Endozoicomonas sp. GU-1: one gene and its partner. The protein of the gene in region 2 interacts with the protein of the main gene of each other region in a pairwise test. Links are inferred from orthologs where the notes say so. Each region holds a gene or a part of one and is shown on either strand. Other genes may lie near its edges.

What was found.
Region 1: the proteins of O3276_RS13455 (region 2) and minC interact in binary tests that used the Escherichia coli proteins (3 or more experiments, as listed by UniProt). The link is inferred for Endozoicomonas sp. GU-1 from one-to-one orthologs.

Annotation. Positions count from the first base shown.
Region 1 is NZ_CP114771.1:5,665,357-5,672,660, forward strand. Bases 1,977-4,780 are described here. They hold minC (septum site-determining protein MinC), read right to left. Parts: upstream 3,877-4,780; coding sequence 3,076-3,876; downstream 1,977-3,075. Other genes in these bases: minE (cell division topological specificity factor MinE), read right to left, coding at 1,977-2,215; minD (septum site-determining protein MinD), read right to left, coding at 2,212-3,027; lpxL (LpxL/LpxP family Kdo(2)-lipid IV(A) lauroyl/palmitoleoyl acyltransferase), read left to right, coding at 4,007-4,780. Also shown: O3276_RS23795 (M18 family aminopeptidase), read right to left, coding at 1-984; O3276_RS23800 (RING finger domain-containing protein), read left to right, coding at 1,072-1,713; more of minE, read right to left, coding at 1,964-1,976; more of lpxL, read left to right, coding at 4,781-4,960; O3276_RS23825 (hypothetical protein), read right to left, coding at 5,142-5,528; O3276_RS23830 (BCCT family transporter), read left to right, coding at 5,934-7,304. UniProt on the Escherichia coli protein: Cell division inhibitor that blocks the formation of polar Z ring septums. Rapidly oscillates between the poles of the cell to destabilize FtsZ filaments that have formed before they mature into polar Z rings. Prevents FtsZ polymerization.
Region 2 is NZ_CP114771.1:3,290,335-3,297,690, reverse strand. Bases 1,894-4,749 are described here. They hold O3276_RS13455 (EutN/CcmL family microcompartment protein), read right to left. Parts: upstream 3,529-4,749; coding sequence 3,259-3,528; downstream 1,894-3,258. Other genes in these bases: O3276_RS13450 (serpin family protein), read right to left, coding at 3,838-4,749; O3276_RS13460 (hypothetical protein), read right to left, coding at 2,999-3,262; O3276_RS13465 (EutQ-related cupin domain-containing protein), read right to left, coding at 2,491-2,964; O3276_RS13470 (hypothetical protein), read right to left, coding at 2,342-2,491; O3276_RS13475 (BMC domain-containing protein), read right to left, coding at 2,049-2,345. Outside these bases: O3276_RS13495 (cryptochrome/photolyase family protein), read left to right, coding at 1-670; O3276_RS13490 (hypothetical protein), read right to left, coding at 783-1,055; O3276_RS13485 (high-potential iron-sulfur protein), read right to left, coding at 1,170-1,508; more of O3276_RS13480, read right to left, coding at 1,613-1,893; more of O3276_RS13450, read right to left, coding at 4,750-5,016; O3276_RS13445 (MBL fold metallo-hydrolase), read left to right, coding at 5,271-6,236; O3276_RS13430 (DNA cytosine methyltransferase), read left to right, coding at 6,933-7,356. UniProt on the Escherichia coli protein: Probably forms vertices in the bacterial microcompartment (BMC) dedicated to ethanolamine degradation. It may be involved in transporting positively charged molecules into and out of the BMC.

The DNA of each region.
Region 1 (7,304 bases), 2.4 Mb from region 2 along the record:
CAGTTTCGGTGCGTGATGCTCGTCATGCTTGCTGGCATAGTTGGGGTGGATGCCGTGGGCATTATCCGTTGAAATCAACATGGAGCGGTTCATGGCCCGGGTCAGTGCCTCACCGGTGCCATACATTCTTTCCAGTACGCTCTTCAGGAAAGGCCCCTGGGCTCCGGTGGTTGAGACACTGCCCACCTCTTCATGGTCATTGCATACCAACAGGGCTGTGGTGTCTGATGGCGGATGATTGAGCAAAGACTCCAGGCCAACATAGCAGCTGAGCAGATTATCCAGGCGGGCACCGGCGATAAAGTCACCGTTCAGGCCAATAACGGCAGCATTTTGGGTGTCATAGAAAGAGAGGTCGTATTCCATCACTTGCTGACAGTCGCTGTGCCCTTGACGTATCAGCTCTTGTTTCAGCCGTTCACGGAAATCGACGTTTTCGCCATCGGCCAGTTGAAAAAGGATCGGTGGGATATCGGTTTGTGGATTGACGGCACGGCCACTATTGGCCTCGCGGTCCAGGTGAATAGCCAGGCTGGGGATAATGGCGACTGCACGCTCAAAATTGATCAGTTGCTGGCAAAGCTGTTGCTGATCGTTGAGGTATTGGACACGGCCAGCGAGGGAGAGGTCACGGTCAAACCATGGGTTTAACAGGACGCCACCATAAACTTCAACACCCAGCTGAAAATAGCTGTGCTTATTTAACTCTGGCTGAGGTTTTACTTTCAGGCAGGGCGAGTCGGTATGCGCTCCTACCATTCTGGCACCCAGCTCAGGTTTGCCCATGGTAAAGGCAATGATGGATGATCCGTTGCGGGTTACGTAATATTTTCCGCCCTCTTTGAGAGACCAGGATTCGGACTCACTCAATGGCTGGAAGCCCGCTTTCTGTAGTTTGGCCACCATGGTGGCTACTGCATGATAAGGGGTCGGAGAAGCATTGAGGAACTGGATAAGCTCCTGATTAAAGTGTTCTTTGCTCATGGCGCTACCTTGCAATGTAAGCGGTGATCTTACTACAAAGTTAGGTTTTATTTCATTGTTGAAACTGACCTGTAGCAGGATTGGATAATGCTGCCTGAGCCCACTAAAGTAAGTGGCTGTATGAACTTGTTGTTGATTGCTCTGTCTAAAAAGAATAATACGAATGAATTTACCGAAATGAATGAAATAAGCATGCTCCCTCAAACCTCTGCTGAAAACCCTTGCCTCATTTGCTTTGAGGATTTTTCCCAGGAGCCTGACCATGCATTATCTACCCTGAAGTGTGGGCACGCCTTCGGTCGTTCATGCATTATCGAATGGCGAGAAAAGAACACACGTTGCCCCATGTGCAGGCAAAATTTTTTTCTACCAAAAGAGACTCCTGACGGCAGTTTTACCAGTGCATTGAAGGATCAATTCTACAAAACCCTGTACAATCGAACGGTGTTGGCGTGCATACTTGTATATGGTGGATTTTTTTTTGCAACCAGTCCTGGGGAGCTGGCCCGCTGTAATGCCAGTGTTGTAGCTGCTGATCTTGCTTGTACCCTCGCCAAACGATATGCATCAGAAGTCAGTGATGATGTAATGTCTGTATTTTTCGGCAGGCTTGGCACTCAAAACTATCACAATCATAATCTGCCCCAAAAAATAGTGACTAAAGGTATTGTCAACTGTTCGCTCATTACTGCCGGTTGGCTAGCTCGGAAATGGCTTTTGGGTTTTTGACCGGGTTGAAGCGATAGGTAGTGATCTCACAAAAAATATGTTTGACTTCATTTTACGGGGGATCAAGTTGTCCAGGAATAGACTGCCCTACGTGGCAACTGCTGTACGGCAATCTATTCTCGGTCAAGCTCCAAGTGTGGCCAGGCGTTGATACCCATACCGTTTGTGCTGAGTTTGTCGAAGTACGGTGGCACCATCCTCTAACAAGCTCAGGATGAACTGGGTGTGCGGGTATTAGCACTTTTCTGCACTAGTTCGGCAGCTGTACATTGACCTCGAGGATAGAACAACCATCCTGAGAGTCCAGCTTGATGTCAATACACTCCTGCTGGACCTCTATATATTTTTGAATAACCTGAAGAATATCCCGCTCCATGGCTGGCAGAAAATCACGCCCACTTCGGCTGCTTCGTTCATGGGCTACTATGATCTGCAGCCTTTCCTTGGCAATCGCGGCGCTGTTATCTTCTTTGCGTGAGCGGAATAGCTGCATAAGACTCATCCTATTCCTCCGAACATGCGCTGTAAGAACCCTTTTTTGACGGGTTCGAGAAAACGGTGTGGTATGTCTTCCCCAAGGAAGCGCGCTACCACATCGTTGTATGCCTGACCGGCATCACTGTCGGTATTGCATACGACGGGTACCCCCTGGTTGGAGGCTTTCAAGACTGAGGTGGACTCGGGAATTACGCCAATCAGCGGTATCGCCAGAATTTCCTCGACATCCTGAATATTGAGCATTTCGCCCCGCGTCACCCGCTCAGGATTGTAGCGGGTTACCAGTAGATGCTCTTTGACGGGTTCAAGGTTTTCGACTGCACGACGGGACTTGCTTTGCAAAATACCCAGGATACGGTCAGAGTCCCGGACGGACGACACTTCAGGGTTTGTGGTAATAATGGCTTCATCGGCAAAGTAGAGGGCCATCAGGGCACCGTGTTCGATACCTGCCGGAGAGTCACAGATGATGTATTCAAAGTCTTTTGCCAGCTGGTTCAGGACTTTTTCGACCCCTGCATGGGTAAGGGCTTCTTTGTCCCGGGTTTGGGATGCTGGCAGAATGGACAGGTTTTCTGTGCGCTTGTCTCTGATCAGCGCCTGATGCAGCTCGGCCTCGCCGTTAATTACGTTGACAAAGTCGTACACGACACGACGCTCGCAGCCCATCAGGAGATCCAGGTTTCTGAGGCCTACATCAAAGTCAATGACAACTGTCCGATGACCTTTAAGAGCCAATCCTGTTGCAATGGAAGCACTGGTGGTGGTTTTTCCAACACCACCTTTTCCAGAAGTCACAACAATAATACGAGCCAAGGTGAAATCCTGTCATAAATCAAGAACTGAACTATTGTCCAGTATTTCTTAAAGTTTCTTTATGTGCAAGCTTTGTGCCTCGAGGGATACAATAACACTACCGCCCCAAAGGGGATCACTGTTACTGGCTGCTGAGGGCATTTTATACTGACCGTTGATGGAAATGAGTTCAGCTTCAAACTGCAGACAGAAAATACGGGCGTCAGTATTACCATTGACCCCGGCCAGGGCCCGGCCGCGTAATGGACCATAGACGTGTATATTACCGGCGGCCAGAAGTTCTGCACCGGAACTGACCGGGCTGGTAATGACCAGATCGCCCTCGGCATAGACCTGCTGACCAGAGCGGATCGGATGTTCTATAAGCGTGGTCTTATGAATGACTGGTGATGTTTGCGTCTGGTTGGCACTCTCTGCTGCAGCGGGACTGGCGGTGTGGGATTTCTGCATGATGACCACATTGGTTTCAACATGGCTTTCCACATGAGCAGCAGAATTTTCTTCTGACCGGTTCCGTTGCCTTGGTGACGGGAGCCAGGGAATGCCTGCCATCATGGCGTCCTGTTTATGGCTTTCCTGGCCGCCGCGAACAGCAATCAGGATCAGGCCAAACTGTTGCAGGCTATGGCGCAGTTGGTAAAGATCAATCGGTGGTTGTTCCGGGCTGAGTTGGTCGAAGGCGATGATGACAGGTGTCTGCTGGAAAAACTTGGGTGCCTTGCGCGTCATGTTCTCCAGCTGATTGGTGATATCCGCAGGATTGGTAGAATGCAATTCAAGAGTAGTCAGTGTATAAATACCACCGGTCATCTTGAAAGCTGCAGTACCGGTTTGCAGTTGAAGGGTCATAAAGTACAACTCTGATTTTGTATAACGACTTTGTATGACAAGAGTCAGCAGATTAAATGGTCAGCTTTTTATACAACAGAATGTAGCGTAGAGAACTCAACGTTCAGATACAAGTATTGAATTAACCTATATGTCGCAAAACCCTGATGTTAACAAGCAGGCTGATGCCCGTGCAGACGACGTCTTTCGCCGGGCCTATCTGCACCCGAAGTACTGGCTTACCTGGCTGGTGATCGGGCTTACCGTTATTCCTTCGCTATTGCCTTATCGCTGGCTTCTCCAACTGGGACGATGGCTTGGACGTATCATTTACCATGTAGCGGGTTACCGTGTTCATGTTGCCCGGGTGAATCTGGAGAAGTGTTTTCCTGACTTGAGCCAGGCTGAAAGAGAGGCACTGCTGAAGGAAAACTTTGAGTCAGTCGGCATTGGTGTCATGGAGGTTACCATCGCCTGGTGGTGGCCTGCCGACAGGTTGGATAAGATCGTTTCTTATCAGGGCCTGGAAAACCTGGAGTCTGATGATGGCACCCTCCTGATGGTTATGCATTTCACTACCATAGAGCTGGCAGGTCGCCTGATTACCCAGCGCCACAGCGTGGATGCCACCTATCGAGAGCATGGGAATCCGGTCTTTGAATACGTTCAGCGTCGTTTAAGACACCGTTTTGATCCCGGCAGCCAGTTGCTGAGAAGGAAGGATGTTCGTGGCATGCTGCGCTCATTAAAGTCGGGCAGAACCGTCTGGTACTCTCCTGACCAGGACTATGGCATCAAAAATGGACTCTATGTGCCTTTCTTCGGTATTCCCGCAGCGACTATTACCAGTACCTCACGCCTTGCCAAAGCGGGCAGGGCGAAAGTGATTCCCATGACGGTGACCCGGCTGGCTGACGCCAAAGGCTACCGGGTTCAATTGCATTGTGCCCTGGAAGGGATTCCTTCCGGTGACGACTTTCAGGATGCGCTGCAGGTTAACCAGTTTGTCGAGCAGCAAATTCGTAAGCATCCTGAGCAGTATATGTGGCTTCATCGGCGGTTTAAAAATCGCCCTGAGGGTGAGACGGACTTCTATCGGGGCTGACGGCCCTGAATGCTCACTGATTGAGTGTCCGGAATACCCTTGGTCAGAAATAGCGTTTCCCGTGTTCTTGCAGAGGGCGGCAGCTGGATAGACGCTGCTCTTATATTCAATAAAGCCTTCAGCACTTCCCTGATCATATAGAACCCGTCGTTCAATGGTCATTTCTTTTGTCACAATTTATTTATGGCTTAAGGCCATAATTCATGGCTCGCTGTTGAGCTTGCTTGAAAGTATTGCGAAAAAGTAAATCCATATTCTCACGTAATTGATCAAAACTTACATCATCCCCACTCTGGTCGACTGGAGGAAAAAGCATCTGTAAGTTCATAACTTTATCATCATTACTCATATTTTGATCAAACAAAAATGTCCTCAGTTGAGCAAGAAATTGTTTGTTTTTTTTCATAAGCTGATACTTGTCACTATATAAAAGATAAAAATCATCATCAGAGGACAGCTTTAGCTCAACAGAATCACCAGAGATAGATTCTGGCTGGTTCGGCTCTGTTGGCGACTGGCCAGTACTGGCAATGAACGAAGATGTAAGAGAAGAAGTGGTAGGAATCATAAGTCATACCGTTACTTGTTTATCTGGTAGGACAAAATAAAAACAGGAGGGTTCCCTGAACATAATAAAATAATTACATAATTCCAGATTACTGTCGGTAAGGCAGACTACCAGGCTGAACAGTTGTACTCTTGTTGGGATAGACCGATTCTTTCCCCGACAGGAGGCGAGTGTCAGAAACTATCCAATATGCTCAATAATGGATATTTCCGTAGATTTTGTAGGTCTTTATGCTTATTATCTCTTCGGAAACTCCGGTGCATAAATGACCGGTTTGAATGGCATATCAGGCAGGATGTTTACCATGAACATGTAGCCAAAAAAATTAACGTCCCTTTTTGTTTAAAGTTGATAACTATTGTTTTCGCAGCTGCAACGGCTGTTCATTATTGAAGACCAAAGATTATGGAAGAGCATTTTAAGCTTGTTGATAAGCCGACCTTTTTTGGTGCGGTTATTTTGTTGATCTCGGTGGTTATACCGCTGGCACTGTTTCCGGATGAGGGCGCTCACTGGATTGCCATCGCAAAAACCTTTATGACGGACACAATGGGGGTGCTTTACCTGGGCCTGGGCCTGGCCGCCGTGGTGTTTATGGCCTACGTGGTATTTTCCGATATTGGCCAGATCAAGCTGGGGGATGCCAATGACCAGCCGGAGTATTCGACCACCTCCTGGGCGGCCATGCTGTTCTGTGGTGGTATCGGTGCCAGTATTCTCTACTGGGGTTGTATTGAGTGGGCTTACTATTATCAGTCACCGCCTTTTCAGCTGGCCTCGGGCAGTGAAGAGGCGGTTCGCTGGGCGGCCACTTACGGTATCTTCCACTGGGGGCCTGTTGCCTGGTGCATTTACATGATTCCGGCCATTCCTATTGCCTACTTTTTTCATGTGCGCAAAAACCCGGTTCTGAAGGTATCAGCTGCCCTGATGCCGGTGCTGGGAGAAGCCCGCAGTAAAGGACCTCTGGGCAAGGTGATTGACGTGCTGTTTATTTTTGGCCTGCTCGGTGGTGCTGCCACCACGCTGGGTCTGGCGGCACCTTTGATCAATGAGGGCATTACCTACCTGACCGGTATTCCATCCACCAATGGCACCCAGATTGGGGTATTGATGGTGTGTACGGCACTGTTCGCCTATTCCTCGTACAAGGGAATGGACGGTGGTATCAAGCTGTTGAGCAATATCAACTTCTGGGGAGCCCTGGGTCTGCTGGCTTTTGTCCTGGTGGTGGGGCCTACGCTGTTTATGGTGGAGACGGGTCTGGACTCCATTGGGCGGATGCTGTCCAACTTCTTCGTCATGGCCACCTGGGCAGAACCTTTCGGTGGTTATGGCACCTTTGAAGATACCCACTTCCCTCAGGACTGGACCATCTTCTACTGGGCCTGGTGGTTGGTATATGCACCCAGTATGGGACTGTTCGTAGCCCGTATTTCCAAAGGGCGAACCATTAAACAGATGGTCGGCGGTGCGATTTTCTGTGGCTCCCTGGGGTGTGCGGTGTACTTTATCGTACTGGGTAACTTTGGTCTGTCCCTGCAGCTTTCCGGTCAACTGGATGTTGTGGGTATTCTCAATACTGAAGGCCCAACAACCGCTATATTCAGTGTGCTTGAACAGCTGCCGTTCAGTTACGTGGTTATCGTATTGTTCACATTGCTCTGTATTATCTTCACTGCGACTACCTTTGACTCCATCTCCTTTATTCTCGCGTCAGTTGTCCAGACTAATGTGACTGAAGACCCCATGCGCTGGAACCGCCTGTTCTGGGCT
Region 2 (7,356 bases):
CTGGCGGGAAAACCCTGAAGCGATTTCACTGGCGCAAATAGAAGGCTTTGTCCGTCAGATCCTGGGGTGGCGTGAATATATCCGGGGTGTTTACTGGAGCAATATGCCGGACTACGAGTCCATGAACTACCTGAAAGCGACCAGCGATCTGCCTGATTGGTTCTGGACCGGTCAGACACACATGAACTGTATGCGCCATGCCATTACTCAGTCATTGCAGTATGCCTATGCGCATCATATTCAGCGGTTGATGATTACCGGCAACTTCTGCTTGCTGGCGGGTATTGATCCTGATCAGGTCGACCAGTGGTATCTGGGCATTTATATCGATGCGATTCAGTGGGTAGAGCTGCCCAATACCCGGGGCATGTCGCAGTATGCCGACGGAGGCATGGTGGCATCAAAACCCTATGCAGGCAGTGGTAATTATGTGCAGAAAATGAGTGACTATTGCCCGGGCTGTGTTTACCAGGTGAAGGAAAAAGAGACAGAAAGCGCCTGCCCTTTAAACAGTCTTTACTGGCATTTTATGGAGAAACACCGGGAGATGTTGCAGAACAATCCCCGGACTGCCCTGGTTTATAAAGGGTGGGACAAAAAGGGTTCAGCGGACAGGAATGCCATCCTGAAGCGGGCCCGGTGGTGTATTAATCATCTGAACGCGCTGTAAACATTTGATAGCCCGATAGAGCCGCCGCTGAGGGAGGCTTATCGGTAGGGTATTGTTGGGCAATGGAGTGAAGGACCCAAAAGCGTGGGAGCGAGATCCTGGTTACAACGGATCATGGCTTGAGGTGGTTCACAATAATGGCAAGTGTCTCTTCAACTTTGTCAAACCGGTTATCAATGTTATCAAGCCGATTTTCAATCCTGTTGAAGCGTTCACGGTTTTCCTGCTGGTGGGCATCCACCTTTTTGTTCAGTGTCTCAATTGCTATTTCATGGCGCACGCTGTGCAGGAACAGTTTTTTTATATCATTCTGTGAGTTTTTAACGCTGATCTCTATTTGATGAATAGCATTCCAGAGCGCATCACTGTCTTTATCGTGGTTCATAAGGACAACTTCTGATTATTTTTGATGCGTTGAGAATAGCAGAGAAATGCCTCGTTCCCGGGTTTCTTTGAGGGAACGAGGGTGTGAGTATTAATGGTGTTCTTTACTAACCCATCAGGCAGGTTTTGGCACCCAGGCTTTACACCATCCTTCCGGTTCTACGGAGTTTGCTGGAAAAAGCCTGCAACCCTGGTTATCCGGGGTATAGAGCGCGCAATTCTCACATTTTCGTCCTTCCTGGTAGCCATCTATGGATTTAGCGTCTGCCTGTGTCTTCTTATAGGAAAGCCCTATTGCGGTAGGGTTGGACTCATCAAGTGCGGGGAGCGCAGCAGCCCGGGCCTGGCGGCTGGGAATATTAAGAAGGGGAATAAGCGCGGAAGCTGCGGCCAGTTGTAGAAACCGACGCCGGGTGGGGCCACGCTTTTCAGAATCGAATGGTTTTTCAGACATGGGAGTACCTCATCGTACTTTTATGTTTTTTAAACCTGATAGTATCAAAGTTTAAAACTTTTCTATTTATACGAGTAGGTATATCTCACGGATCATGGGGGAAATCAATGCTCAAGCCAGGTTTTCAGTGACTCCAGGCCGCTGCCTGAGTAAGCGCTGATTTCGAATATCGTTTTGATGCCAGCCGCCTTAAGTACTTTTCGTGAAAACTCAGGATCGGCTTTTTCGCTGTCGATCTTGGTGATGATACCAATCACTTCCCGATTGAACATACTGGCAAAGCCCGGAGGGATCTGATTCAGTTTTCTTGAACAATCGTGCACTACGGCGATGACCTGATAATCCACAGAAGATGACATCAGTGCGGCATAAAAACGGCGGTTTTCGATAAACTCACCCGGCGTATCGAGTATGTAATCACTGTACTCCATGGCCTGGGTTTTTTTGTATTTCAGCTCCTGCCCATAGAGAGCCTGAGTTAACGTGGTTTTGCCTGCGGTGGTTGAGCCCACCAACATCATCTTTTTCATCATCTTTTCATCAAGATCTGGTCACCCGGGCAGGGGAGAACTTCAGGTTATCCCTGAGCATATCCATGGCGGCATTCAGGCCGGCTTCAACACTGCCTACATCGCCGGTAATTACCAGGCAGCCGGAGAAACGATCCAGAAAACCGATTTCCACACCGGCCGCTTTGGTTGCCACGTCGGCGGCAATCATGGAGGCTTCGCTGGGAGTGATGGTCATAATGCCGATGGCACTGATGGTTTCCGCATCAAGGCCCAGCTTGATCACCAGGTCTTCCTGTGGATGGGCAATCAGGTGCGCCAGTGTCACCTGTTTACCGGGTACATATTCCTGAATGATGCGCTCTTTTTGTCGAGCCCGTTATCCCGGTGCTCCTGAAAGTTGCCACTCATGATTTTTACGACTCTTGTCTTGTATTGATATGGCTGACGGAACATCAGCCATGGATGTTTCATTACTGCTGCTTTTGACGTGCAATCTCTTCCCAGTTGGCCGGGTAAGCGACAAACATGAAGCGGGCGAAGTCCGGGGCGCTGAACTGAATCGTTGTGCCCTTGGGAATAAACATCACATCACCGGCATGGCCAACCACCTCACGGCCATCGATAATGATTTTCAACGTGCCTTCTACGATGTAATCCACTTCGTCGTATTCCAGCGTCCAGTCAAATGTGGTCTGGTGGATTTCCATCATGCCGCAGCCCAGGCGGGGGCTTTCATCCAGATCAAGGATGTCGGTGATAAACACCTTGTCACCGGGGTTGCCGGTATCAAAGGGTTTGCACTTGACGGTGGGTGCCTTGATCACGGCAACACCGGAAGGGTCGCTGTGTTTGTCAAATTCAGCGGCGGTGGCCTGTTTGGTCAGCTGCTCAGCCACCACTTTACGGATGATCTGTTCCAGTGCTTCCGGGGTAATCTGATTCATGATTAATCTCTTGAATACGATGTGAAAAACAGGATTACTTGAACAGGTGCCTGATGACTTCCTGTTGAATCGACTCGATTTGTTCCGGGGAGGTGATGTTGAATTCATCGACGAGGAGCATCTGAATGCGCTGTTGCAAGACCTCAACAGCACTGCTCTCGGGATTACGAATCACCTGAATCCCCTGAATCTTCGCCAAATCCGCAGCGCCGGGCGACAGCAGCATGCCTTTTCCCAGGATGAGGCAACCGCCAGAAACGAAGTCGTGCAGGTTTTGTCGGGTAATCAGGCGGCTCACCGGCTCACCTCCATATTGTCGACAATGCCAACAATCGCTGCGTCAACCGGGCCTTCGCAAGGGTGTATGGCTTTTCGGGCAGCACCACCTCTGGCGACCAGGACGAGGTCACCTATGCCGGCACCAACGGTATCTACGGCCACCAGTGACTGGCCGATTTCCTGCTCACAGGGATTGATCAGCTCAACGATCATTAATTTGAAGCCACTGAGACCATCCTGCTTGCGGGTGGCCCAGATGTTGCCAGTTACCTTGCCAATCAGCACTTGCCATACTCCCGGAAATGGTTGGGCTCGAAATTTCAACGGGGAACATTAATACAGGGGTTGGAAAGTCCAATTGACGAAAGTCAGTTTTCCAGGCATCAGAAAATTAACCTGGATCAATATTTGGGCAGTTTTTGCGGGTGCATGTGGGGGGCATACCTTATCTGTGATAAATGGTCGTGATGGCACAGTGAAGACCTGGCAGTGCTAAATTTCAAGTCTTCCATTTATCTGAATAAGCGCTTTGCTGATTATCTTACTTCTTACTGCCAGTTGGGAACGTGGCAGCAGAGAAGTAAAAAAGGTTAATCAGCTCTTTCCGGGATGATTAATCTGAGCCATGCCAATAACCCTTGGGTCGTTGGAATTTTTATGGTTAATTATTGCCAGGTAGAATGGATGGTCAAATTTAAAGCGAAGAAGTTTTTCAGGAGGTATATGTAAATCGTATGAGAATATAGATGACGCAGCAGCTACCGTCGCGCCATTTTCATCAACGTCCAATGCTGCTATGTGTTTACCCATGGCTTCAGCCTCTTCACATATTTTTGTAAATTGATAATTGAACTTGAACTTGGGCAGCGTGAGCACCGCGTGTTCTCTTCCTGATTTGCCCAGGATAGTGGTGAGTCCACTTGACAAAATTTGGTTGAGATCTTCACTACCGGGATTCGTTTCCCCTTCTGGCGGTAAAACAAACACCGCTTTCATGCCCGATTCCTCAACAGGAACAGCGACAAAGTCATAGTCTTTATTTTTAATGTGCTTAATGGGTTGTATACTTCCACTTTTCATCCACTGTATTTCTGAGTGGGCTGCATTTTCCCATGTGATTTCTGAACTCTCTTTTTCATTCATCACTCTAAAAGGAGACTGCCATGAAACCTGTTGCAATAACCAGGTGACCAGTTGAAACGCCAAGTCTGGATTATCCAGGTCTTTTGCTTGCAGAAAATCAGTAATCAGGCCCTGGGTGTCTTTTGTTATTTGCTCATTGAGCTCTGCCGTGGCCTGTTCAGGTCCCTTGTGAAAAAAAGCTTCACTGGTTGTATGAGGAATCTGGGATTGTCTCAGAATTCCATCAATCTTAGGTCTTTTTGAAAAGACATGTATGCCTTCTTCGGTGCTTTTGATCAATGGTCGAGCTTGATGAAGCTCACCAATATCCCCTGCTTGATAAGGCTCACCAGTATCCCCTATAGAGTCCGCCATATTTCTTAAATTGGTAGCGATTGCCTCTGATGTTGTGACCAGAGCAGGTGAGGTGACAATGTTAATTGATCGTTCGAGTAATGTTAATTCTCTAACAAATTCCTGTACGTCATCGGCAAGCCCCTTCAAATAGGGTTGGACATTGTTTGTTACTGATGTGCCAGAATCTGGGGAATCAGCCGAGTGTGTTGAGGATTGCGGGAGGGGTAAATCACTGTTGTCCCAGATTGTATTGGATGGAACTCTGGGGTAGTCACTAGAGGGTAAATTATTCATATATATTCAAGCCTCCAATCGTAATATTTTTATCTGAACCTGCACATTATTCATAAGCAAACATTTCAACTTCTGACCGGTTAAATGATAGGAGGTATTTTTATTCTGTAAATTATTGTTTGAAAATTAAATGTCATTGTTATTTTTACCAGATAGATGGTTGTTGTTGATTTTATTTGGCTATAGTGATCTCCAAATGATTTACTTAATATTCTTTCAGGAAAATTCATTTCTGAAATCGAAGGCTTAACAGGATGGCTAAGAAAGTGTTTGCCTCATCAAGAGATCTGGATCCCAAAAAAGAGACGCTTGAAGTGTTGGCAGAGGGTGTTTACGCCTTTACCGCTGAGGGGGATCCTAATGTCGGGGCCATTGAGGCAGAAGACTTCCTTATTGCTTTTGAGGCTCGGGCAACACCAAGGGCGGCGTCCGACTGGTTACGGGAACTCAGAAGGCATACAACAAAGCCTGTTAAGTATCTGGTTTTGTCCCACTACCATGCAGTGCGCGTACTCGGTGCCGCCGCCTTCTCAGCCGAATCGATTATTGCCCATGAGAACACCCGGTTCCTGATTGAAGAGCGTGGTATGGAGGACTGGGACAGTGAGTTTCGTCGAATGCCCAGGTTGTTCCGGGAACCCGAAGGAATCCGGGGGCTGACCCATCCTGATATTGTGTTTAATGATCGATTGGAAATCCCGCTGGGTGGGCTTCGGGGAAGCCTGGTGCTGGAATACTGTGGACGGGGTCATACCGCCGGGGATATCTGTGCCTGGCTGCCCCAACACAATATTCTGTTTGCCGGAGATCTTGTTGAGGCCCAGGCTGCACTTTATACCGGTGATGCTTTCCATTTTGACTGGTCCACCACCACGTTGGACAAGATAAAGGCTTACGGTGCTGAGACGTTGGTTGGTGGCCGGGGTGCAGTTGTCCACGGTCGGGATCATGTAGATGCAGCTATCGAGCAAAGTCGCACTTTCCTCAAGACCCTGATTGATCAGGTAGGGACCGTTTATAAAAACGGGGGAACGTTAACCGAAGCCTTTGCCGCATCCCATAAAAGCCTGGCCCCCCGGTATGGTAGCTGGCCCATTTTTGAGCACTGTTTGCCATTTGATGTTCAGCGCCTCTGGGATGAGTTTGCTGGTATCGACTGGCCGAGAATCTGGACTGCCGAGCGAGACCAGGAAGTTTGGGATCAACTGCATGGCGTATAGTAAAGTCGGTATCATTAAAGAAATGTATACGGTTAATAAACGACGGGTTGATGATCCCCGGCTTACATACTCACCGACTGACCATAAAAATTTATATATGACTTGACTCTCCAGGGTGAAATCCGTTTAATACGCCTCGCACATCGTTTTCGTTGTTTGAACAGCGCCTGGGTAGCTCAGTTGGTAGAGCAGCGGATTGAAAATCCGCGTGTCGGTGGTTCGATTCCGCCCCTAGGCACCATACTTAAATGATAAAAAATATGTGTGCCAAAATTTAGCCTGGGTAGCTCAGTTGGTAGAGCAGCGGATTGAAAATCCGCGTGTCGGTGGTTCGATTCCGCCCCTAGGCACCATTATATAAAGGCCCTGAAGCATTTTTGTTTCGGGGCTTTTTTGGTTGAAAAGTCGTATTATACGACGGAGTGTTTTTAGAGTGTCTTGGTCACAGTCTCTTCTTTGGAGTTATACCATCCCCCCCTTACCCTTTCCCGCGTGACGATGTATTGTCTTGCAGTGACTTCTGGCGTTAAGGATGTTTATACGGTACTGGAGTACTTCTCCGATATTCTTCTTCCGCTTAGTCAGCACATATCGGATAGAATCTACTCAAAAAAGGGTGCAAACTCTAAGAGTCCGAGAATAGATTGCCTTAACGAGAGCCACGTTGTCTAAAATAAATAACTTGATATTGCCAAGATGCTGAACCAGGTCCTTACAGCAGAAATTGGAGATGAATCCCACCGGTCAGCCACTGAGCCGGATTACTCTGCTATATCCAAAAAACCAGCCAGTGCTGATTTTTTTGCTGGAAGTGGACTTGCCACTGAAGGACTAAAAGATTTCTTTGACTCTGTATGGGCCAACGATATTTGCGCCAAAAAGCAGGCTGTTTTTGCCGCAAACCACTCGCCTGAAATCTTTACTCTTGACTCAATCGAAAACATCAAGGGTGACAAGCTTCCCCGACACTCCTTGTCTTGGGCAAGCTTCCCTTGCCAAGACCTTTCCCTTGCTGGAAATATGGGTGGAATAACCAGTTCTCGCAGCGGAATGGTTTGGCAGTGGCTACGCATTCTCGATGAGATGAGAGAAGCTCCAGCCGTATTGGTTGCTGAGAATG